One region of the Hydrogenophaga sp. ZJX-1 genome, then DNA from elsewhere that is predicted to be linked to it. Evidence: predicted binding sites of a transcription regulator. Region 1 holds the regulator's gene; each other region holds the start of a gene.
What was found. Region 1 encodes sigma-54, which starts transcription at its own class of promoters, with help from an activator protein. Its sites were predicted from a motif close to TGGCANGNAANCTGCTTT; they were not measured.
Positions count from the first base shown of each region.

Region 2: nifB (nitrogenase cofactor biosynthesis protein NifB) is a predicted target of sigma-54. The motif match lies at 4,706-4,723, and genes of this name have one in related genera.
Region 3: atzF (allophanate hydrolase) is a predicted target of sigma-54. The motif match lies at 4,307-4,324, and genes of this name have one in related genera.

Region 1 is NZ_JBMBRA010000009.1:171,451-178,740, reverse strand. It holds gene ACN5W5_RS22005 (THUMP domain-containing class I SAM-dependent RNA methyltransferase) at 1-1,280, opposite strand, end outside; gene rpoN (RNA polymerase factor sigma-54) at 1,428-3,080, opposite strand; gene lptB (LPS export ABC transporter ATP-binding protein) at 3,193-3,969, opposite strand; gene lptA (lipopolysaccharide transport periplasmic protein LptA) at 3,975-4,610, opposite strand; gene ACN5W5_RS21985 (thiol:disulfide interchange protein DsbA/DsbL) at 4,750-5,388, opposite strand; gene ACN5W5_RS21980 (SPOR domain-containing protein) at 5,461-6,135, opposite strand; gene argS (arginine--tRNA ligase) at 6,150-7,290, opposite strand, start outside.
Region 2 is NZ_JBMBRA010000001.1:39,344-46,633, reverse strand. It holds gene ACN5W5_RS00245 (hypothetical protein) at 1-103, opposite strand, end outside; gene ACN5W5_RS00240 (nitrogen fixation protein NifZ) at 100-381, opposite strand; gene ACN5W5_RS00235 (nitrogen fixation protein NifZ) at 378-740, opposite strand; gene ACN5W5_RS00230 (4Fe4S-binding leucine-rich repeat protein) at 733-1,623, opposite strand; gene ACN5W5_RS00225 (hypothetical protein) at 1,620-2,204, opposite strand; gene ACN5W5_RS00220 (HesB/IscA family protein) at 2,214-2,624, opposite strand; gene ACN5W5_RS00215 (4Fe-4S binding protein) at 2,823-3,017, opposite strand; gene nifB (nitrogenase cofactor biosynthesis protein NifB) at 3,064-4,662, opposite strand; gene nifA (nif-specific transcriptional activator NifA) at 5,279-6,955, opposite strand.
Region 3 is NZ_JBMBRA010000002.1:644,988-652,277, forward strand. It holds gene ACN5W5_RS07755 (enoyl-CoA hydratase/isomerase family protein) at 1-82, shown strand, start outside; gene ACN5W5_RS07760 (crotonase/enoyl-CoA hydratase family protein) at 79-900, shown strand; gene dctP (TRAP transporter substrate-binding protein DctP) at 975-2,126, shown strand; gene ACN5W5_RS07770 (class I adenylate-forming enzyme family protein) at 2,202-3,896, shown strand; gene atzF (allophanate hydrolase) at 4,401-6,101, shown strand; gene ACN5W5_RS07780 (DUF4089 domain-containing protein) at 6,207-6,410, shown strand; gene ACN5W5_RS07785 (AtzE family amidohydrolase) at 6,419-7,290, shown strand, end outside.

The sequences.
Region 1 (7,290 bases):
AACAGGCGGCATTCGATCGGACCGTTCCACAGCGGCACGCGGCGCGACTCCTTGAAGCGCATCTTGCCGGGCAGCTTGAGGTCGGGCGTGAGCAGCCAGGCGCTCCAGCCGGCGTAGTGGCTTTTCCAGTGGGCGGCGAGCTGCAGGAAGAATTCGCTGCCGTCGCCGCCGTCACTCATCTGCGCGCTCTCGCGGCCCAGGCCGGGCGCGGGTGGAGCGGCCTTGCCGGCGGTGAAGGTGCGCGGTGCGCGCGGCTCCATGCGCTGGGCGCGGGCACTGGCATTCTCACCGGCCACGCCGGCCGCGGCGATGCGCTCGCCGTAGGGCGGGTTGAGCAGCATCACACCGGGCTTCTGGGTGGGCGGCAAACGTTGCAGCGCATCACCGCCACGCAGTTCGATGGCGTGGGCCACGCCCGCGCGCTCGGCGTTGCGTTGCGCAAAATCGACCATGCGGAACGAGACGTCGCTGCCGAACACGATGGGCGCGTGGCCTTCGGGCCAGTCGCGCATGTCGCGCTCGGCTTCGTCCTGGATCGCTGTCCACACGTGCTGCTGGTAGGGCAGCATCTTTTCAAACGCAAAGCGGCGCAGCATGCCAGGCGGTATGTTGAGCGCGATCTGCGCCGCCTCGATCACCACCGTGCCGCTGCCGCAGCAGGGGTCGTACAGCGGAGTGATGTCGTCCAGCGATTCGGCCGCGCCGCCGTTCCAGCCGGTGGCGGCGATCATGGCCGCGGCCAGGGTTTCCTTCAGCGGCGCGTCGCCCTTGTCTTCGCGCCAGCCGCGTTTGAACAGCGGTTCGCCCGAGGTGTCGATGTAGAGCGTGAGTTCGTCGGTGGTCAGGTGGGCGTAGATGCGCACGTCGGGCCAGGTGGTGTCCACGCTGGGGCGCTCGCCGCGTTTGTCGCGGAAGCGGTCACAGATGGCGTCCTTGATCTTCAGTGCGGCGAAGTTGAGGCTGGTCAGCGGGCTGTGCTGCGCGGTGATCTCGACCTTGATGGTCTGCTGCGGCGTGAACCAGATTTCCCAGGCGATCTCGCCGGCCGCGTTGTACAGGTCCTGCTCGCTGCGGTAACCACCGTGCCACAGCTGCACCAATACCCGTTGAGAGAGTCGGCTGTGCAGGTTCAGACGCATGGCGTCGCGCCACGAGGCCTTGATGCCCACGCCGCCGCGTGCCTTGAAGGCCAGCGGTTCGTTGGTGATGCGCTGCACCTCGTCGGCGAGCATGTCCTCCACGCCAGCGGCGCAGGGGAGAAAGAGTTTGAGCTGGTTCACGGCAGGTACTGAAGATGTTGAGCGCGGGTGCGTCCGCAGGTGGCGACTACGCGGCCCAGCTTCCGGCACGTGCCACGGAACTGGCTTTGCCAGGCCGCGGGTGCGGTCCCCCTTGAGGGGGGAGACGCGAAGCGGCGCAGGGAGTGTTCACAGCGCTTTGCGCAGGTTGGCCGGCGCGATGCGCAGCGCCTCGCGGTACTTGGCCACGGTGCGGCGCGCGCATTCGATGCCCTGCTCCTTGAGCAGGTCGGAAAGCTGATTGTCGGACAGCGGTTTCTTCGGCTCTTCCGAGGCGATGAACTGCTTGAGCAGGGCGCGTACCGCGGTGCTCGACGCGTTGCCCCCAGTTTCGGTACCGAGCGAGGATCCGAAAAAGTACTTGAGCTCGTAGGTACCAAACGGCGTGGCCATGTACTTGGCGGTCGTCACGCGGCTGATGGTGGACTCGTGCAGGCCCAGCTCGTCGGCGATCTCGCGCAGTACCAGCGGGCGCATGGCGAGTTCACCGTGCATGAAGAAGTTGCGCTGGCGCTCGACGATGGCGCTCGACACGCGCAGGATGGTGTCGAAGCGCTGCTGGATGTTCTTGATGAACCAGCGCGCTTCCTGCAGGCGCTGCTGCATGGCGGCGTGGCCGGCTTCACCGCCGTTGTCGCGACCACCGCGGTTTTGCCGCATGGCGTTGGCGTAGACGTCGTGCACACGCAGGCGCGGCATCACGTCGGGATTCAGGATGACCTTGAAACCCCGGCCGGCGCGCGTGACGATGACGTCGGGCACGACCACGTTGCGCTCGACATCGATGAAGCGGCGCCCGGGTTTGGGTTCCAGCCGGGCGATGATGGCCAGCGCAGCACGGGCGGTTTCATCGTCGATGCCGCACAGGGCACACAGGCGCTTGATGTCGCGTTTGGCCACCAGTTCCATGGACTGGTTGCAGATGGCCAGCGCCGCGCGAGCTTCGGGGGAGTTGCGCAGCTCCTCGATCTGCAGCCGCAGGCATTCGCCGAGGTTGCGCGCGCCCACACCGGTGGGCTCCATGTGCTGCAGCAGGCCCAAGGCCATGCGCAGCTGGGCTTCAGCGACCTCCAGCTCCTCGATCCCGGGAGCGGCCGCCTCGCGGCCGTGCATGAGCCGCCAGAAGCCCAGGGCGAGCTCGGCCAGGTCGTCTTCCAGGTAGGCGTCGTCGTTGAGCGACTCGATCAGGAAATACAGCGCCGCCTGGTCTTCGTCGCTCAGCCGCAGACAACGGGCCTGCTCGTGCAGGTGGTCCTGCAGACTGACGGGGCTGCGGGCCAGGTCGGCTGCGCTGGCGGTTTCGTCGTCGTCGCCGCCCGAACCGCTGTTGCGCGCGGGTGCGTCACCGCCCCATTCGCTGTCGTCGGGCGCCATCTCGACCGTGCCATCGCCTTCCCAGCTTTCTTCCACCGGGGTGGCACCGTCGAGCCGGCTTTCAATCTCGTCGCCAGAGCCGCTGTCAGCGGGCGTGTCGGACGTGCTGCTGACGCGGTCGGGCAGCGGGCCGTCGTATTCGGTCGGCGCGGCCACGGCGTCGGCCACCGGCAACGCGGCCTCGGCGATCTGTTCGCCCGCGCTCACCGGCGCATCGACCTGCTCCAGACCGAAGGCTTCGCGCTCGGCGATGTCTTCGGTGCGCTCCAGAAACGGGTTTTCGTCGAGCATCTGCTCGACCTCCTGCGCCATTTCCAGCGTGGAGAGTTGCAGCAGCCGGATGGACTGCTGCAACTGGGGCGTCAGCGCCAGATGCTGCGAAACACGCAGGGACAGGCCTTGTTTCATGCCTGGAAGTACAGCAGTGCGAAACGGAGATTCGCCGCCGGGCCGCCCCAAGGCGAATCAGCCCCCTCGGGGGGCAGCGAAGTACATGAAATGACGATCGTGGAGGTCATGTTCACATGCGGAAGTTCTCACCCAGGTACACACGGCGTACTTCGGCGTTTTCGATGATCTCGGCCGTCGTGCCGCTGGCCAGGACGTGACCGTCGCTGATGATGTAGGCGTGGTCGCAGATGCCCAGGGTTTCGCGCACGTTGTGATCGGTGATCAGCACGCCGATGCCGCGGGACTTCAGGAACCCGATGATGTGCTGGATCTCCAGCACGGCAATCGGGTCGATACCGGCAAAGGGCTCGTCCAACAGGATGAAACGCGGGCGCGTGGCCAGGGCACGGGCAATCTCCACCCGGCGCCGCTCGCCACCGGACAGGGAGGGTGCGGGCGAATCGCGCAGATGGTCCACCCTCAGATCCTTGAGCAGTTCGTCGAGCCGGCTGGCGATTTCAGGTTCGCTCAGGGCATGGCCATCCACATCGTGCTGCAACTCCAGCACGGCGCGCACGTTTTGCGCCACCGTGAGCTTGCGGAAGATCGAGGCTTCCTGGGGCAGGTAACCCAGGCCCATGCGGGCACGGCGGTGGATCGGCAAGGCTTCGATGCGCTGGCCGTCGAGCAGGATCTGCCCACCATCAGCGCGCAGCAGGCCCACGATCATGTAGAACGAGGTGGTCTTGCCCGCGCCGTTGGGGCCCAGCAAGCCGACCACTTCACCTTTGTCGACCTTGAGGGAGACATCCTTGACCACCTTGCGGCTGCCATAGGCCTTCATCAGACCCTGAACTTCCAGACTGCTGCGCACCGCCATCGCCGGTGGCGTACTGGCCATGGGCATGGTCGTCACTGCTTCTTCTCGTTGAGATTGGTGCTGGGGCGCAGTTGGGCTGGATCGGTGGCGGGAGCGGGTGCCGCATCTGCCTCCGGAATGGGTGTCAGCATCGCCCGCACCCGACCCGAGGGGTTGGCGGCGGTGCGGTTGGCGGGGCCACCCTTGACGGTGAACACCTCGGTCAGGCTGTTGTAGGTGATCTGGTTGCCCACGCTTTCGTCGTTGAGCAGGGTGCCGCGGTAGCGGCGCAGCACGGCGCTGCCGGTGAACACCACGGTCTGGGCCTTGCCGTCGTATTCGATGCGCTCGCCCTCGCCTTCGATCCACTCGTCCAGGCCCTCGCGCTTCTGGCGGAAGAAGCCAGGCGCTGCCGCCGTGCCGGTCACCACGCCGAACTGGTTGCCCTGCGGGTCCTGGCGCACGTCCATCTTGCTGCCCCGCATGACGATGGTGCCCTTGGTGATCAGGACGTTGCCGGTGAAGACGCTGGTCTGCCGCGTGTCTTCGTAGCGCAGCGAGTCCGCCTCGATGTTCATGGGCTTGTCTTTGTCGGCCAGCTCCGCCTGGGCCGCGCCTGCCAGCACCAGACCGGCCATCGAAGCCAGGAAGCGAAGGGTCCATCGGGGGGGAAAGTGGTGTGTGGGCATGGCTTTAGTGGGGCACAAATCTTGCATTCATTGTAACGGCGCAAAGCCGACTTGTTGGCGATCGGCACTCAATCGACAGCCCCTGAAAACACAAGACCCGCCAGATGCGGGTCTTGTCTCGAGCTGGGGGAAGCAAAGATCAGGCTTTGCGCGCTTCGACGATGAGCGAATCGGCAATCAGCATGGTGCGTGGCCCCTGTCCGCCGATGTAGAAACGGCCCGCCACGCCCAGTGCCGGCGTGCCCTCCACGTCGTAGGCGTTCTGCAACGCAGTGGCGGCCTCGGCCATCTTGACGGCACTGCCGTTGAAGAAGCCGATGAACTTTTCACGGTCGACGCCCTGCTTTTCCACCCACGCGATGATCGCCGGCGCCGTGGTCAGCGGCAAGCGCTCTTCGTGAAAGGCCTTGAACACCTTCCCGTGCAAGGTGTCGACCAGGCCCATGGACTCCAGTGCGAAATACAGGCGCTGCATGGGCACGAACGCCTGGGTGAACGCCACCGGCACGCGACGCACCTTCACGTCGGCGGGCAGCTTCTTGATCCAGGCGTTGAGCAGCGGTTCGAAATTGAAACAATGGATGCAGGAGTAGGCAAAAAACTCCACCACCTCCACCTGCCCGGGCGGCGTGCTGACCGGCACCGGCTGGCTCAGGCGGACATAGTCCTTGCCTTCCTTGAACCCGACGCGCTGGGCCCAGGCGGGGCTGATGCCAAGGCCACTGGCGGCGAGGGCACCGGCAGCCAGCAGAGAACGGGAAATATCGCGGCGTTGCATCAAATCAAACTCCTTGTGTTGGCCTGCTTGGTCTCAAGGGCCCGGGCAAAAGTTCCGGAACACGCACCCGTCTCAGCGCTGAACGCGCACCAGGGCGGCTTCCACCCCGTTGATCTCGAGTTGCTCCAGTGTCGCGTCGGCCATGGCTTTCTGGCTGAATGGTCCGACGCGCACCCGGAAAACGGCGCGCCCCGACTGTTCCCGCTCGCTGATGTCGGCCGCCATGCCCAGCATGGCTAGACGCGCGCGCTGGGCTTCGGCTTCTTCGGGTGCACGGAAGGCGCCCGCCTGCACGAAGTACGTGAAAGGATCGGCAGCCGCCGGCGCGCCGGCCGACGGGGCTCCCCCATTGGCGGCACCGGTGCGCGAGCGCATCAGTTCACCGAGGGGATCGGCCTGCGTGGGCGCCGTTGCCGGCTGCGGGGCGACGGGCTTGCCAGCGGCCGGACTTTCCGCCGGTGCGGCCACGACCGGCGCGGGCGCCGGGTCCGGGATCACCACCATTGGCGGCACGGTCGCCGGGCTGGTGCCCAAGGCGGCGTTCGGGTTCCAGCCCTTGTTGCGCTCGGCTTCCTCCACATCCTGCGCCGGCTTGCGCGACACGCCCCGGTCGACAAAGGGCACCGGGACGCGCGTGACGTACACCGCCACCGACAGCGCAATGCCCAGCCCCACGAGCAGGCCGATCACGAAGCCCGTGAGCGTGCCGCCAAAGTGTTTCCGGGCCAGCAGGGTAGGTTTTTTCATGGGGAACATCAGCTTCACATCTTTTGTGGGGCGCTCACGCCCAGAACCGCCAGACCATTGTGCAACACCTGGGCGGTGGCTTTCACCAGCGCCAGACGGGCCAGCTTCACCGCCTCGTCGTCCACCAGGATGCGCTCGGCGTCGTAGTAGCTGTGGTAGCTGGCGGCCAGCTCGCGCAGGTAGAAGGTGACGTCGTGCGGCGCGAAGTCGCGCGCGGCGTCGGCCAGCATGGCGGGGTATTTGGCCAGCAGCAGCATCAGCGCCTGCGCGGCCGGGCTCTCCAGCGCCGCGAGGTCCACGCCGCTCAGCGTGGCCGGGTCGCCGCCCCAGGAAGCCAGCACCGAACAGATGCGCGCGTGCGCGTACTGCACGTAATAGACCGGGTTGTCGTTGTTCTTCTGCACGGCCAGGTCGACGTCGAAGGTGTATTCGGTGTCGGGCTTGCGGCTCAGCAGGAAGAAGCGCACCGCGTCTTTCGACGTCCATTCGATCAGGTCGCGCAGCGTCACGTAGCTGCCGGCGCGTTTGCTGATCTTGACCTCTTCGCCGCCCTTGACCACGCGCACCATGGTGTGCAGCACGTAGTCCGGATAGCCCTCTGGAATGCCCACGCCCGCGGCCTGCAGGCCGGCGCGCACGCGGGCAATCGTGCCGTGGTGGTCGGTGCCCTGGATGTTGATCACCTTGGTGAAACCGCGCTCCCACTTGCTGATGTGGTACGCCACGTCGGGCACGAAGTAGGTGTAGGAACCGTCGCCCTTGCGCATCACGCGGTCCTTGTCGTCACCGTAGTCGGTGGACTTGAGCCACAGCGCACCGTCCTGCTCGTAGGTCTTGCCGGCGTCGCGCAGCTTCTGCACCGTGGCGTCGACCTTGCCGCTGGTGTAGAGGCTGGATTCGAGGTAGTAATGGTCGAACTTGACGGCGAAGGCCTGCAGGTCCAGGTCTTGTTCGTGGCGCAGGTAGGCCACGGCGAAGAGGCGGATGTCGTCGAGCGCGTCCACGTCGCCGCTGGCGGTGAATTCGCGGTCGTCGGAGTGCACCGTCTTCCTGGCCAGGTAGTCGTTGGCGATGTCCTGGATGTAGTCGCCGTTGTAGGCGGCTTCGGGCCATTCGGGGTCGCCGGGCTTGAAACCTTTGGCGCGCAGCTGGGTG
Region 2 (7,290 bases), on a different contig from region 1:
CATCCATGAAAACCTGAGGCTGCACGAAGCGGTAGCGCACGCGTTCCTTCAGCGCCCGCTCCAGGCGGTGCAGCGTCAGGTCACGCGGCGCGACAGCGTTCATGCGGCGCCGTCCTCGGTCTCGGGCAAGAGGCCGGCGGGAGCGGGCACGAGCTCGATCTCCATGCAGCCGACCACGCAGCCCGGGAACTGCACCAGGTAGACCGGTTCGTTGAGTTCCTGCGCGTGGCCGATGTTGACGATCTCGCCCACCGTGCCGCGCGCGGCGAGCAAGGCGTCGGGTTCGCGCTCGGGGTAGCTGCCGTCGTTGACGAGGTCGTCCAGCGCGATCACGCGCTGGCCCCAGGCGTAGACGGGTTCGCGGGGTTCGATGCCGTTCATGTGCTCTCCTGAGAAGGTTGTGCTTGACCGAGGGTGGTGATGGAAGCCGCCTTCTCGCCGAGCTGCGCCAGCACCTCGTCGGGCAGGTTGTCCAGGGTGCAGAGTTCTTTGGCGCGCATGCCGACGCGGTGGCCGGATTCGACGAAGTCGACGGCGTAGATGTAGAACTGCTGCAGGAAGGTGTTGATGTTGATGACGTAGCCGATCTCACCCTTGTTCACCAGCACCTCGCCGATGTCCTTGCCGTTGTAGGTGCCGTCGTTGCGCACCACGGAGCGCGCGATCACGCGTTCGCCGTACTGGAAACGCGGGGGAAAGGCGAGTTCGATTTCGGCGTCGTCGCGGTTGATGTCAGCCATGGGGCACTCCCGGTACCAGTGAAAGGGCCTGGCGCGTGTCCTGGCGTTCGAGCACGCACTGGCGCACCAGGGGGTCGTCGTCCTCGCGCAAGGGGTCGAGCAGGGACGGGTCGGCGCGCTGCGCCACTTCCCAGCGAACGCGCCAGTCGGTGTCGGCCATCAGGCGCGGCAACAGCGGCGCGGGCAGGCGCTCGGCGACCGTGCGACGCACCTCGGGCGACCTGTCGCTGAGCAGGATCAGCAGCGCCGGCATCTCCAGGCGCTGCGCCACGATCAGGCGCACGGCGCGGTCGGGGTCGCGCGCCATGGTGGGCAGCAGCGCCAGCGGCAGGCGCCGCGCCACCCATTCGCGCACGCCGTAGTCGCTGTCGTTGCGCATGGCGGCGAGTTCGGCGGTTTCCAGGCGCTGGGCGACGCGGATGCGCACCTCGCGGTGCGGGTCGTGCGCCATGCGGCCGAGCAACTGCTGCGGCAGGCGCAGCGCGATCTGCAGGCGCACGGTTTCGTCGGGGTCGTCCATCAGCGAGGCCAGGCGGAACACGTTGGCGTGGCGCGCGGCGATGGCGCGCACCTCGAAGTACGGGTGGCCGAGCTGGCGGTCGCCCTGCTCCGGGTGCCAGCGGAAAAAACGGTCGATGCGGCGCGCGTACACGTCCTGCATGCAGGCATGTCCCGGTTCACAGCCTTGTTCGCCTGGGCGGTCGCGCAGGGCCGCGTATTCGCAGGCGCTGCAGTCCACCGGGCCGCCCTGCCAGTGCGAGGCTTCGATGTCACCGGCGGGGGCGCGGGTGGCCTTGAACTCGCTCAGCGCGTTCACTGGATGACCTCCGCCCTGCGGGCTGCGGTGCGAGCTTGCTTGGGAACGGCCCGGCGCGTCGCTCATAGCTTGGCCCCAGTTCCGCTCCAGCCGCGCACCGGGTAGGCGCTCAGCGGGTCCACCGCGTCGGGCGTGTCGGCCGCTTCTCGACGCGCCAGCACGTGCGAAAGCAAGGCACCACCGAGGTGGTCTTTCGGGTCGAGCTGGCGCAGCGCGGCCAGCATGAGGCGCGCTTCGTCGAAGTCGCCCAGGCGCAGGTTCAGGTAGGCCAGGCCCTTGAGCGTGAACAGGTAAAAGCGCACGGCCGGGTCGTGGCGCAGGGCGTCGTCGTCGGGCGGCTGGTCGCCGAAGTTGGGGCCGAGCGCGCTGCGCGCAATCGCCAGCGCGTCTTCACCGACCGCGCGGGCCTTGTCCAGCGCATGACCATAAAAATGAAAGCGGTAGAGCGCGATCAAGGGCCCGGGGTGGCTGGGTGCCAGGGCGCGCGCCTGCTCCAGCAAGGCCAGGGCTTCGTCGCCCTGGTCTCGCTGCAGGCCCGCCTTCCTGATCAGCGCATCGACCTCGGGGCTGACCGCGCCGCCGATCGCACCGGCGCCGAACGCGTCGAGCGCGTCGTCCAGCCCCAGGTTGACGACGGCGGCGTTCATGGCCGGCGCTCAGGAGGCCAGCGAGGCCGGGCGACCGCGCCCGATGGCGCCGATCTCGATCTTGGTCACACCCACCACCGGCGCCGGGCTCTCGCTGGAAGCGCTGCTGCAGCCGCAGGCGGCCTGGTTCGGGTTGGTGAAGGTCAGACCCGACTGCGTCGGCGTATCGGCGAAATCGACGATCACACCTTCGAGCATCAATCGGCTCTCGGCGCCAAGGAACAGGCGCAGACCTTCGATCTCCAGCACCTGCTCACCGGGGCCGGGCGCGGCTTCGGCGCTGAATTCCGAGCTGTAGCCCGAGCAGCCGCCCGGGCTGACCGCCAGACGGAAACCCGCACCCGCCGGCAGGCCGGAGAAGCGCACGATGCGCGAAATGAACTTGACGGCGGCGGGCTTGAGGACGATGTTGGGCAGCATGGTGGTGGTCTCAGGTTGTCTCAATGAATCGGTGTGACAGCAATGTTTCGGGCGATGCCCGAAGCGAGTTGCAAGCCCCAGGGTGAGCGAAGCGAAGCCCCCACCAGGGCACCCGCGGAACCGGCTTTTCCGGGCCGCCAGGTGCGCCCCCTTGAGGGGGGATGCGGCTACGCGCAGCGAGCAAGCAACGGGGGTGCTTCAGATCTTGACGATGCAGCCGTCCACAGGGCACACCGCGACGCACTGCGGCTCGTCGTAGTGGCCTTCGCAGTCGGTGCACTTCTTGGGGTCGATGACGTAGGTGCCGCCTTTTTCGCGGATCGCGACGTTCGGGCACTCGGGTTCGCAGGCCGAGCAGGCGGTGCAGGTGGAAGCGATGATCTTCATGGGCATGGTGGCTCTCCTTCTGGGGGACGTCGTGGGGGATGGGTTGTTGGTGTCAGGCGGCTTCGGCGAGGCCGCCGGTGAAAGCGCCCTGGCGGATCTGCGCGTCGCCGCGCGGCTGGTGCGTGATGGCGCCGCTGGCGATGCGGCCGCGGTAGTCGTTGAACCACTCGAGCGCGGCCTTTTCGATGAACTCGCCGACGTACTGGTCCACCGGCTCGACACCGGCGGCCAGCAGTTCGTCGCGCGGGCAGGCACCGATCTTGGCCACCAGCACGGCGTGGCAGTCGTTGATGGCGTTGACCACCGAAGGCAGCTGCTCGTCGTCGCCATGGCCGCCCTGGCAATACAGGTCGACACGGCGGTGGCCGACGAACAGGGCCTGCGCGGCCGAGACCTCAAACACCTGGAACTCGGTGACGTGGCCGAAGTGCTCGTTGACCCGGCCGCCGCCCTTGGTGGCGACCGCGACCAGCACCTTGAGGTCGTCGTCCACACCGATGGCGGTGGCCGCGGCCAGGGCTTCGTGTTTGGCGGCCTGTTGGGCCTGGCGCTCGACCTCGACCTTGTCCTGGTAGCTCTTGCGCTTGTCCAGGTCGTAGACCACTTCCATCTGCTCCAGCTTGTCGAGCGTGAACTCTTCCGAGCGGTCTTCGCCCAGCAGGCCCACCGCATCGGCGCGGCACTGGCGGCAGTGGCGCATCAGGTTGGCGCCGCCCATGCAGGCGTCCTGCACGGCCTTCAGTTCGGACGCGGTCGGGCCACGCTGACCGGTCAGGCCGAACACCGTGCCGTGTTCGGCTTCGGAGATCAGCGGCATGATGTTGTGCAGGAAGGCGCCGCGCTTCTTGACTTCGCGGTTCACTTCGATCAGGTGCTCGTCGTTGATGCCGGGGATCAGCACCGAGTTGATCTTGGTGAGCACGCCGCGCGCGGTGAGCATTTCCAGGCCGAGCATCTGGCGCTCGTGCAGGATCTTGGCGGCCTCGTAGCCGGTCACGCGCTTGTGGTTCCAGAAGATCCAGGGGTAGATCTTCTCGCCCACGGCCGGGTCCACCATGTTGATGGTGATGGTCACGTGGTCGACGTTGTATTTGCAGATCTCGTCGACCTGATCGGGCAGCGCCAGGCCGTTGGTGGACAGGCAGAGCTTGATGTCGGGTGCCTGCTCCTGCAGCATGCGGAAGGTCTCGAAGGTCTTGGCCGGGTTGGCCAGCGCATCGCCCGGGCCGGCCACGCCGAGCACCGTCATCTGCGGAATCTCGCTGGCCACGGCGACCACTTTTTTCACCGCCTGTTCGGGCGTGAGCTTCTGCGAGACCACGCCGGGGCGGCTCTCGTTGCTGCAGTCGTATTTGCGGTTGCAGTAGTTGCACTGGATGTTGCAGGCCGGCGCCACGGCGACGTGCATGCGCGCGTAGTGGTGGTGGGCTTCTTCGGAATAGCAGGGGTGGTTCTTGACCTTGTCCCAGACTTCCTGGGGCATGTCGTCGGGACCGTCGGACGTGCCACAACTGGCTTTGCCCTCACCACCGGAGGTGCCACAACCACCACCGGTGGCGGGCAGTTCGGGCGTGGCGCCCAAGGATTTGATCTGGCCGATGCCGATGTAGGTCTTGGCCGGCAATGAACCACTGGCTGCGCTGGTTTGCATGGGAACCCTTTTCGCGTCCGACACTTGGCCGCATGGGGGACCTATAGCCAAATCCGTGCCACCGGAAATCTTGTTTTAAATCAAGGAACTGATGTCTTTTGTCGGTTGTCGCAGATGCCACAGGAGCCACATTTTTTTGGATGTATCGCGTCTGGCTTGCGACAAAGGCCACACTCTGGTTTTCTGTGAACTGGCGCCACTCGGCGGTGTGGGCAAGGCCGGCGCTTGTGAGGGCCGTTCTCCGGCTCAGGCTCGCGGGCGGCTGTGGGGGTTCGCCGGCATCACGGCATCAACAACGGGCTTGTTGGCGGGCTCTGTGGCCACCGCGAATGTAGCCTGCGCCCGACCCTCCCAACCACCGACCTTGATCAGCATCCATGTGCAAGAGGGAAGTCAAACGTTGGTTCCGCCCACCCGTTCGCAGACGTGTCGGGTGGCTGCGGCGGGGCGCCGAAGAGGATTCGCGCATGCCACCGAGCCTCGACCACCAGCCCGGTGTTCACGCAAGCCCTCCGGCCTGAGGACAAGCATCTGCGCGAGCGCGAAGGCGACCCGCCGCGGACGCCCGGCGCGTGGCCCAGGTCAACGGGTGGCGCCAGCAACCCCTACAACGATTTCAAAACTTCCGAACCTCGATGCCATGCTTCTGCAAGGCATAGCCCATCTGGCGCGGTGAAATCTTCAGCAGGCGCGCCGCCTTGGCCTGCACCCAGCCACTGCGCTCCATCGCCCAGACCAGGCGCTCGCTTTCGCCTTCGGGCTTGCCATCGGCGACAGCGGTCGGCGCGGCGACGGCAACCGGCTCGGGAGAGACCTCGCTGGGCGCAGGCAAGGCCGCATCGGCCCCGGCGGGACCCATCGGGCGCTCCTGGATCGGAATCTCCGTCAGGCGACTCGGCCGTACCGCGTCTTCGCGGTCGATGTGGTGCAACACCTGGGTCAGGCAACGGTTGCCCTGGCAAGGGAAGGCCAGGTCGGTGATCACATCGCTGTGCGCCATGGTCGCGGTGCGTTCCACGCAGTTCTCCAGCTCGCGCACGTTGCCCGGCCAGTAACAACTGCTCAGCACCCGCATCGCCGCCGGGCTGAACTGGGTGGTGCGTGCGTTGTCGCGGTTGAACCGGTCGAGAAAATGTTTGGCCATGGCCGGGATGTCTTCGCGGCGCTCGCGCAGCGGCGGCAGCTGGATGCTGACCACGTTGATGCGGTAGTACAGGTCGGCACGGAACTCGCCCGCCTTCACCATGCGTTCCAGATCCCGGTTGGTGGCGAGGATCAGGCGCACATCCACCTTCACCGCCGTCGACCCCCCGACACGCTCGAACTCGCGCTCCTGCAACACGCGCAGCAGCTTGGCCTGGAACGAGGCCGAGATGTCACCGATCTCGTCCAGGAACAGGGTGCCGCCGTGCGCCATTTCGAAGCGGCCCTTGCGCTGGCCCTGGGCGCCGGTGAACGAGCCCTTTTCGTGGCCGAAGAGTTCACTCTCCAGCAGCGACTCGGTCAGCGCCGCACAGTTGACGCAGACAAACGCTTCACGCTTGCGCGGCGACAGGCTGTGGATGGCTCTGGCGATCACTTCCTTGCCGGTGCCGCTCTCGCCACGCAACAGCACAGTGGTGCGCGCCGGCGCCACCTGGTGCACCTGGTCAAACACCTCCAGCATGGGCGCCGAGGTGCCCACCACGTGTTCGATCTTGTTGCCGCTCTTGAGCGCCTTGGACATGCGGCGCACCTCGTCCTGCATGCTGTCGTGGGCCGCGCTGACACTGCGGTGCAAGAGCAGCGCCTGACCCATCAGCGTGGACACCATCTTGAGCAACTGCAGGTCGTCACCGAAGTGGCTGCGGGTCTGCGGATTCAGGTAGTCGACCGCCAGCACGCCCACCGTGCGCCGGTCCGCCCGGATCGGCGTGGCCAGCATGGCGACACAGGCGCCCGGGCTCTGGTCGGCGCCCCCGGTGCGGTTCAGGAACAGCGGCTCGGCTCGCAGGTCGGGCGCAGAAAACGGCATGCCCGTGGCGTAGACCCGGCCCACGATGCCCTCACCCGGCAGGAACTTCAGGCGCTGGCTTTCTTCGAGGCTCAGACCGACAGCGCACAGGCCGTGCAACTCGGCGGAGCCCGGTTCGGACAGCACGACAAAGGCACGTCGCCAGTCCATTGCCTGCAACAAATAGTTAAGGGCTTCACGAAAAGTTTTGTGGACGTCGAGCGAGGTCGCGAGCGTCTTGCTGATCTCGTAGATCACGTTCAGTTCGCGCCGCGCTGCGGTCATCTGTGTGTTCATCACCATGGTGCGCTCCGGGTAGGTGCAAGGCAGGACCTGATACAGGGCAGCGCCGCCCCTGGCGTGGCCGGTGAGCACCAACGCAGGGATTTCTGACGCAGAAAAGCCACCTCCTGACGCGCTCTCATGCAAGAAATGAACCAATAACTTGATGGTGTGCGCCGTTGATCGTTTGGCTTCACGCTTTCCGACAAACCGGACAGTGCTGTTCGATGACACGGCGGATGGCGCGAACAAAACCAACAAAGCGGGCCGAAAAACGTCGCGAACAGGCAACAAATGGCATGGCACCGAAATTGCGGAAAGCGCTGCGGTCCACCCAATTTTCTGGAGTCTTC
Region 3 (7,290 bases), on a different contig from region 1:
GGCCGATGCCCGCGAGGGCGTGCAGGCCTTCATGGACAAGCGCGCGCCCCGCTTCGCCGGCGCACCGGAGCCCTCGGCATGACGACACCGCACATGGCGACCCTGGCCATCAGCCTGGACCAGGGGATCGCCCGCATCGCCCTGAACCGGCCCGACAAGGCCAACGCCATCAACCTGCGCATGTGGGTCGAACTGCGCGAGGCCATGCGCTGGCTGGGCCGCACCGATGCCGCCCGCGTCGGCATCCTGGAGGCGCGCGGCCGCCACTTCTGCGCCGGACTGGACCTGGCCACCTTCGACGAACTGCGCCAGCTCACCAGCGACACCTGCGAGGGCCGTTCCCGCGAGCGGCTGCGCGAACACATCCTGGACATCCAGGACACCGTCACCGCCATCGAGCGCTGCGCCAAGCCGGTGATCGCTTCCGTGCACGCCGCCTGCGTCGGCGGCGGCATCGACATCATCGCGGCCTGTGACCTGCGCTATGCCAGCGCCCAGGCCTGGTTCTGCGTCAAGGAAATCGACGTCGGCCTGGTGGCCGACGTGGGCACGCTGCAGCGCCTGCCGCGCCTGGTCGGCGAAGGCCTGGCCCGCGAGATGGCGTTCACCGGACGGCGCATCGACGGCACCGAAGCCCAGGCGATGCGCCTGGTCAACCGCTGTTTCGACAGCGATCAGGCCCTGGCGGACGGCGTGACGGAAGTCGCCCGCACCCTCGCGGCCAAATCGCCGCTGGCCCTGCGCGGGACCAAGCACATGCTCAACCACGCACGCGACCACCGCATCGCCGACGGGCTGGACCACGTGGCCACCTGGAACGCCGCCATGCTGTATTCGCAGGACCTGGATGAAGCCGTCACCGCCGCACGCGAGAAGCGCCCGCCCGTCTTCCGGGACTGAGCCGGCCACCGGCCGCACCGCACCGTTTTCACACATGCCCCGCCACGGGGCCCACAACCAGGAGACAAGAGACCATGCAACCCATCCGCACCCTGCTCGCCACCGCCGCCGTGGCCGCCGGCACCCTCGGCGCCACCGCAGCACTGGCCCAGACCACCCTGCGCTACGCCGTCGGCTTCCCGACCGGTGCCGCACCGGAATCGGCACGGGTCTATGCCGAGGCGGTCAGGAAGTACACCGACAACACCGTCAACCTCAAGGTGTACGACCTGTCCCTGCTGAACCTGGCCGAGATGTCGTCCGGCCTGGGCAAGGGCATCGCCGACATCGGCTACGTGCTCACGCCCTACTCGCCCGCCGAGTACCCGCACGTGAACATGGCCTCCGAGCTGTCCATGCTGCTGGCCCTGCAGGACAAGCCGGGCGACAAGGCCGGCATGGCCTACGCCGGCGCCATGGCCGACTTCATCTTCAACCAGTGCACCGAGTGCAACACCGACTTCGCCCGCCAGGGCCAGGTCTACACCGGCACCGGCGGCAGCTCGCCCTACATGCTGCTGTGCACCAAGCCCATCCGCACGGCCGACGATCTCAAGGGCGCACGCCTGCGGGCCGGCGGCGCCGCCTGGGCCCGCTGGGCCCGCCAGATGGGTGCCACGCCGGCCTCGCTGCCGGGCAACGAGATCTTCGAAGCCATGAAGCAGAAGGTCGTCGAGTGCAGCATCCAGTCCGCCCCCGAACTCAGCGGCCTGAACCTCAAGGAAGTGACCACCGACATCACGGCCAGCCTGCCCGGCGGCGTGTTCACCGGCTCGACCACCAACATGAACCAGGAGGTCTGGCAGAAGCTCAACGAAAGCCAGCGCAAGGGCATGCTGCACGCCGGCGCCGTGATGGGTGCCCAGGTGACCTGGCGCTACTACACCTACGCCAAGCGCGACGTCGAACAGGCCGTCGCCAAGGGTGCCAGGATGAACCAGGCCGACCCGGCCCTGCTCAAGGCCTCGCGCACCGCCATCGAAGCCGACGTGACGGGCATTGGCGCCAGCTACACCAAGCAGCACAACGTCAAGCGGGCCGACGCCCTGATCGCCGCCATGCGTCCGCTGGTGGACAAGTGGACCAAGCTGGTCGAGCCCGTGAACAGTGCCGAAGCCCTGGCCGACCTGTACTGGAACGAGGTGTTTTCCAAGGTCGACGTCAAGGCCCATGGCATGGCCAGGTGAGGCCTTGACGATCCGCTGACGCCGCAACCCGGAGGGCCCGCCGTGGCCCTCCCTTCCACTTCCGCAGAGGTTCCCATGCTGCCCCAACGCCTGCATTCGCACGGCTGGTACCACCGCACCATTCCCCAGCTGTTCAACCAGACCTGCGCCCTCCGTGCGGATCACCTGGCCCTGGTGTTCGAGGACCGCGAGATCCGCTACCGGGAACTGCACCAGCAGGTCCAGCGCATCGCCCAGGGCCTGCTGGATCTGGGCATCGGCCAGGGCGACGTGGTCTCCACCCTGCCCGGTCCCATTCCCCCGTTCGCGGCGCTGTACTTTGCCACCCTGCAGATCGGCGCCATCATCAATCCGCTCAACCTGCTGTGGGGCACCCACGAACTGCAGGGCGTGCTGCAGCGCAACCGCCCCCGCCTGATCGTCGCCGTCGACCGCCAGGGGCCGCGCGACGTGATCGCCCTGCTGCAGGGCGCGCTGCCCGACCTGGCCAGCGACGGTGGTCGCATGCGCGCGCCGTCGCTGCCCTCGCTGGAGCAGGTGGTCTGCGTCGGCCACACCGGGCCGGTGCCGCCGGGCTATCTCGATTTCGACACGCTGCTCGATCCGGCGCGCGCCGTGGACCACGAACGGCTGCAAGCCCTGGTCGACGCCGGACAGCCCACCGACATCCAGTTCATGTGCCAGACCTCGGGCACGACCTCGCTGTCCAAGAGCGCGCTGTGGGACCACCGGCCGCCGCTGGCCACCGCGCACTTCGGCGCGCGCAACCTGCGCCTGACCGAAGACGACCGCTACGTCAACCTCGCGCCCTTCTATCACAACAGCGGCATCTTCGCCCTGACCATGAACCTGGCCTATTGCGGCACCACGCTGGTCCTCATGGACGGGTTCCAGCCGCAGGAAGCGCTCAGGCTCATCGACCGCCACGGCTGCACCAGCACCTTCGGCTTCGACGCCCACTGGCAAGGCATGCGCCGCGTGCCCGGCTTCGAACAGCACCGCTTCGGCATCTGCAAGGCCATCCTGGCCGGCGAACCGCGCACCTACGACCTGGTGCGCACCATGTGCCCGCCCGGCGCCACCATCAACAACCTCTACGCGCAGACCGAGAACGGACCGCTGATCTCGCTGGCCGAGCACGACTGCGTGGACGAAGACATCAACAGGAACACCCACGGCCGCCCGCTGCCCGGCGTGCAGGTCGTCATCAAGGACATCGAGACCGGCGCGCGCCAGCCGCAGGGCCAGCCCGGCGAGATCTGCTACACGAGCCCGTACCTCTTCCGTGGCTACCACGCCCAGCCCGACGAAACTGCCAAGGCCTTCGATGCCGAAGGCTATTTCCACAGCGGCGACTACGGCCACCTGGACAACGGTTACCTCACCTACCTGGGCCGCCTGGGCGGCGTCGTCAAGTCCGGTGGCGAGAACGTCTCGACCACGCGCGTGACCACACAGCTGCTCGAGATCTTCACCGACAGCGTCGACGACGTCAAAACCATGGGCGTGGACGACGCCTACTGGGGCGCCAAGGTGGTGAGCTTTGTCCGCATGCGCAGCGGCCACGCCATGCCGGAGTCCGCTGCTCTGCGCGAGGCCTGCAGGAGCCGGATGGCGGCCTATGAGGTGCCGAAGGCGTTTCTGCCCTGGGAAGGCGAGTGGCCAGTGACCGCGGAGGGCAAGATCAACTTCAAGCTGCTCCTGCAAAAAGCCCTCGAACTGCTGGCCCGGCAGCCGCAGACCCCGCCAGGCAGCTCGCCGGGCAGCTGACGCTGAAGGCGCAGGCGCAGGCGTGGGCGGCGGCCTTCCGGCTGCAGGCCTAGGGGCCCCCAGGTCAGGCTCAGGCTTTGAGCAGCCCTGCCCACGGCCCGGTTCACGCCTGGAAAAATGGTGTGAACAGACCCCAGCACGGCGGTCGCAGGGATCCGCGACCCGGCTGATGAGGGACAGGTCAGCCCCCCGAATTCAACCGTGGGGGAAGGGCGCGCGTCGTGCTGGCGGAGATGGGTTGCCGTCCAAGCCAAATCATCGAGACCGACTTTCACTCGGTGGGCCACCCCATACGGGTCAAGGACGTAGCGACGTGAGCGGCGACTGACTCTATTGCCCTGACTCAAATCCCTGCCACCTTCTTTGCGCACCGGCGATTCCGAAACCATCCCGGCGCGGTTCGTCCCGCCTGGCACCGATATTGCATCTGAACTTGGATACAAGATGGAATGCTTAATCATGGTGCATGAATCCGATCCTGTGCAGACGCCCGACATGCCGTCCATGAAGCAGGCAGCGCCCTGGGCGTCCGAGGCCTGGCTGCACCAGCCGGCGCAGCCGCTGAGCGGCACCGGGTCCGGTGCACTGTCGGGGCTGCGTTTTGCAGTGAAAGACAACATCGACGTGGCCGGCTGGCCCACCACCGCCGCCTGCCCGGCGTTTGCCTACACCGCCTCCGCCCACGCCACCGTGGTGCAGAAGCTGCTCGACGCTGGTGCATCGCTACACGGCAAGACCAACCTCGACCAGTTCGCCTGCGGCCTGAACGGCACGCGCTCGCCCTACGGCGCCGTGCCCAACGCGATCAACCCCCTGTATGTGTCGGGCGGTTCCAGCTCGGGGTCGGCCTATGTGGTGGCCTCCGGCCAGGTCGACTTCGCGCTCGGCACCGACACCGCCGGCTCCGGCCGCGTGCCGGCCGGCCTGAACAACATCGTGGGCCTGAAGCCCTCGCGCGGGCTCATCAGCGCCCATGGCCTGGTGCCCGCCGCGCAGGCCGTGGACTGCGTGTCCATCTTCGCCACCACGGTGGCGCGCGCCACCCAGGTGCTGGCCGCGGCGCTGGGGCACGATGCGGCGGATCCGTATTCGCGCCCCCTGTCGCTGGCCAACACGCCTTTCAATGCGCGCTTCCGCTTCGGCCTGCCGGCCTCGCTGGCGTTCTTCGGCGACGGGGCCGCGCGCGCAGCATTTGACGAGGCGGTCCAGCGCCTGAAGGATCTCGGTGGCGAGGCCGTTCCCATCGACTTCGGCGTGTTCTCGGCCTGCGCCGACATGCTCTACGGCAGCGCCCTGGTGGCCCAGCGCTACGCGGCCATCCGTGGCTTCTTCGATGCCCACGAGGACGAGGTGATGGAGCCGGTGCGCAGCATCGTCGGCGCCGGCCGCCCCTACAGCGCGGCCGATCTGGTGGCGGCACAGACCCGCCTCGCCGCCCTGGCCCAGCAGGCCGAGCCGCTGTGGCGCGGCCTGGACCTGATGGTGGTGCCGACCGCGCCCACGCACCCCACCATCGAAGCGATGCGGGCCGACCCGGTGGCGCTCAACCGCCAGCTCGGCGCCTACACCAACTTCGTCAACCTGCTCGACTACGCCGCGCTGTCGGTGCCAAGCAGCTGGCGCTCCGACGGCCTGCCGTTCGGCATCACACTGATCGGCCGCTGCGGCAGCGACTGGCAGCTGGCCGAGCTCGGCCAGCGCTACCACCACGCCACCGGCCTGACCCAGGGCGCCACCGGCCAGCCGCTGCCCGAACCCCAGCCCATCGCGGGCCTGACCCTCGCGGCACCGCCGCGCGTGCGCGTGGCCGTGGTCGGCGCGCACCTCTCCGGCATGCCGCTCAACGGCCAGCTCACCGAACGCGGCGCGACCCTGCTCAGCCGCACCCACACCGCGCCGGTCTACCGCCTCTTCGCGCTGCCCGACACCACGCCGCCCAAGCCCGGCCTGCTGCGGGTGGCGCCCGGCGAAGGCGAACGTATCGAGATCGAGGTCTGGGACATGCCTTTGGCGCAGTACGGCAGCTTTGTCGCGTTGGTGCCCGCACCCCTGTCCATCGGCAGCCTGCAGGTCGCCGACGGCAGCAGCGTGCAGGGCTTCCTGTGCGAGCCCCTGGCGCTGCAGGACGCGGCCGACATCACCCACCTGGGCGGCTGGCGCGCCTACCTGGCCTCCACCGCACCGGCCCGCCTCGCGTTTCCCTGACACCGACCCACCGGCCTCTTTTTCCACCCGAAGGAGTCTCGCCATGCCACACCACCCCCGCTGCGAAGGCCTTCGCACCGTGGCCACGCTGTCCGAGGTGCGCCGATGACCGACGAGCAGACCCTGGCCTATGTGCAGGCCGCCGCTGTGGTGCTGAGCCTGCCACTGGACGACGCGCAGGCCGCGCGCGTGGCGGTGCACCTGCAGCGCACCGCCGGCCTCGCGGCAACGCTGGAGGCCATCCCGCTGGCCCCGCACGACGAGCCGGCCGAACTGTTTCGTCCCGCTCCTTTCGACTTGCCCCGCTGAGCCGCGCCATGCCCACGCTTTCACTTTCTCAGGCCGCCCAGGCCGTCGCCCGCGGCGAGCGCAGCGCCGCCGCCGTGCTGGAGACCTGCATCGCCCGCATCGAAGCCACCGACGCCCGCGTGAACGCCTTCACCGGCACCCGCTTCGACGCCGCCCGGGCCCAGGCGGCGAGCGTGGACGCCCGGCGCGCGCGCGGCGAAACCCTGGGGCCGCTGGCCGGTGTGCCGTTCGCGGTGAAGAACCTGTTCGACATCGCCGGTGAGGTGACCCTGGCCGGCTCCAAGGTGAACCGCTCGCACCCGCCCGCCACCGCCGACGCGGTGCTGGTGCAGCGTCTGCAAGACGCTGGCGCGGTGCTGGTGGGCTCGCTCAACATGGACGAATACGCCTACGGCTTCACCACCGAAAACACCCATTACGGCCCCACCCGCAACCCGCACAACCTGGACTGCACGGCCGGCGGTTCCTCGGGCGGTTCGGGCGCGGCGGTGGCCGCCGGCCAGGTGCCGCTCACGCTGGGGTCGGACACCAACGGCTCGATCCGCGTGCCTTCGTCGTTCTGCGGCATCTGGGGCTTGAAGCCCACCTTCGGGCGGCTCTCGCGCCGCGGCAGCTTCCCCTTCGTGCACAGCATCGACCACCTCGGCCCGTTCGCCGACGACCTGCCCGGCCTGGCCCTGGCCTACGACGCGCTGCAGGGCCCCGATCCGCTGGACCCCGGCTGCTTCGCGACCGCGGTGGAGCCCACCTCCGTTTCAACCGTCCAGGGGGTGCAGGGCCTGCGGGTGGGTGTGCTCGGCGGCTACTTCGATGCGCTGGCCACACCGGCGGCGCGCGAGGCCGTGACCCTGGCGGCCGACGCGCTGGGCGTGCACACCGC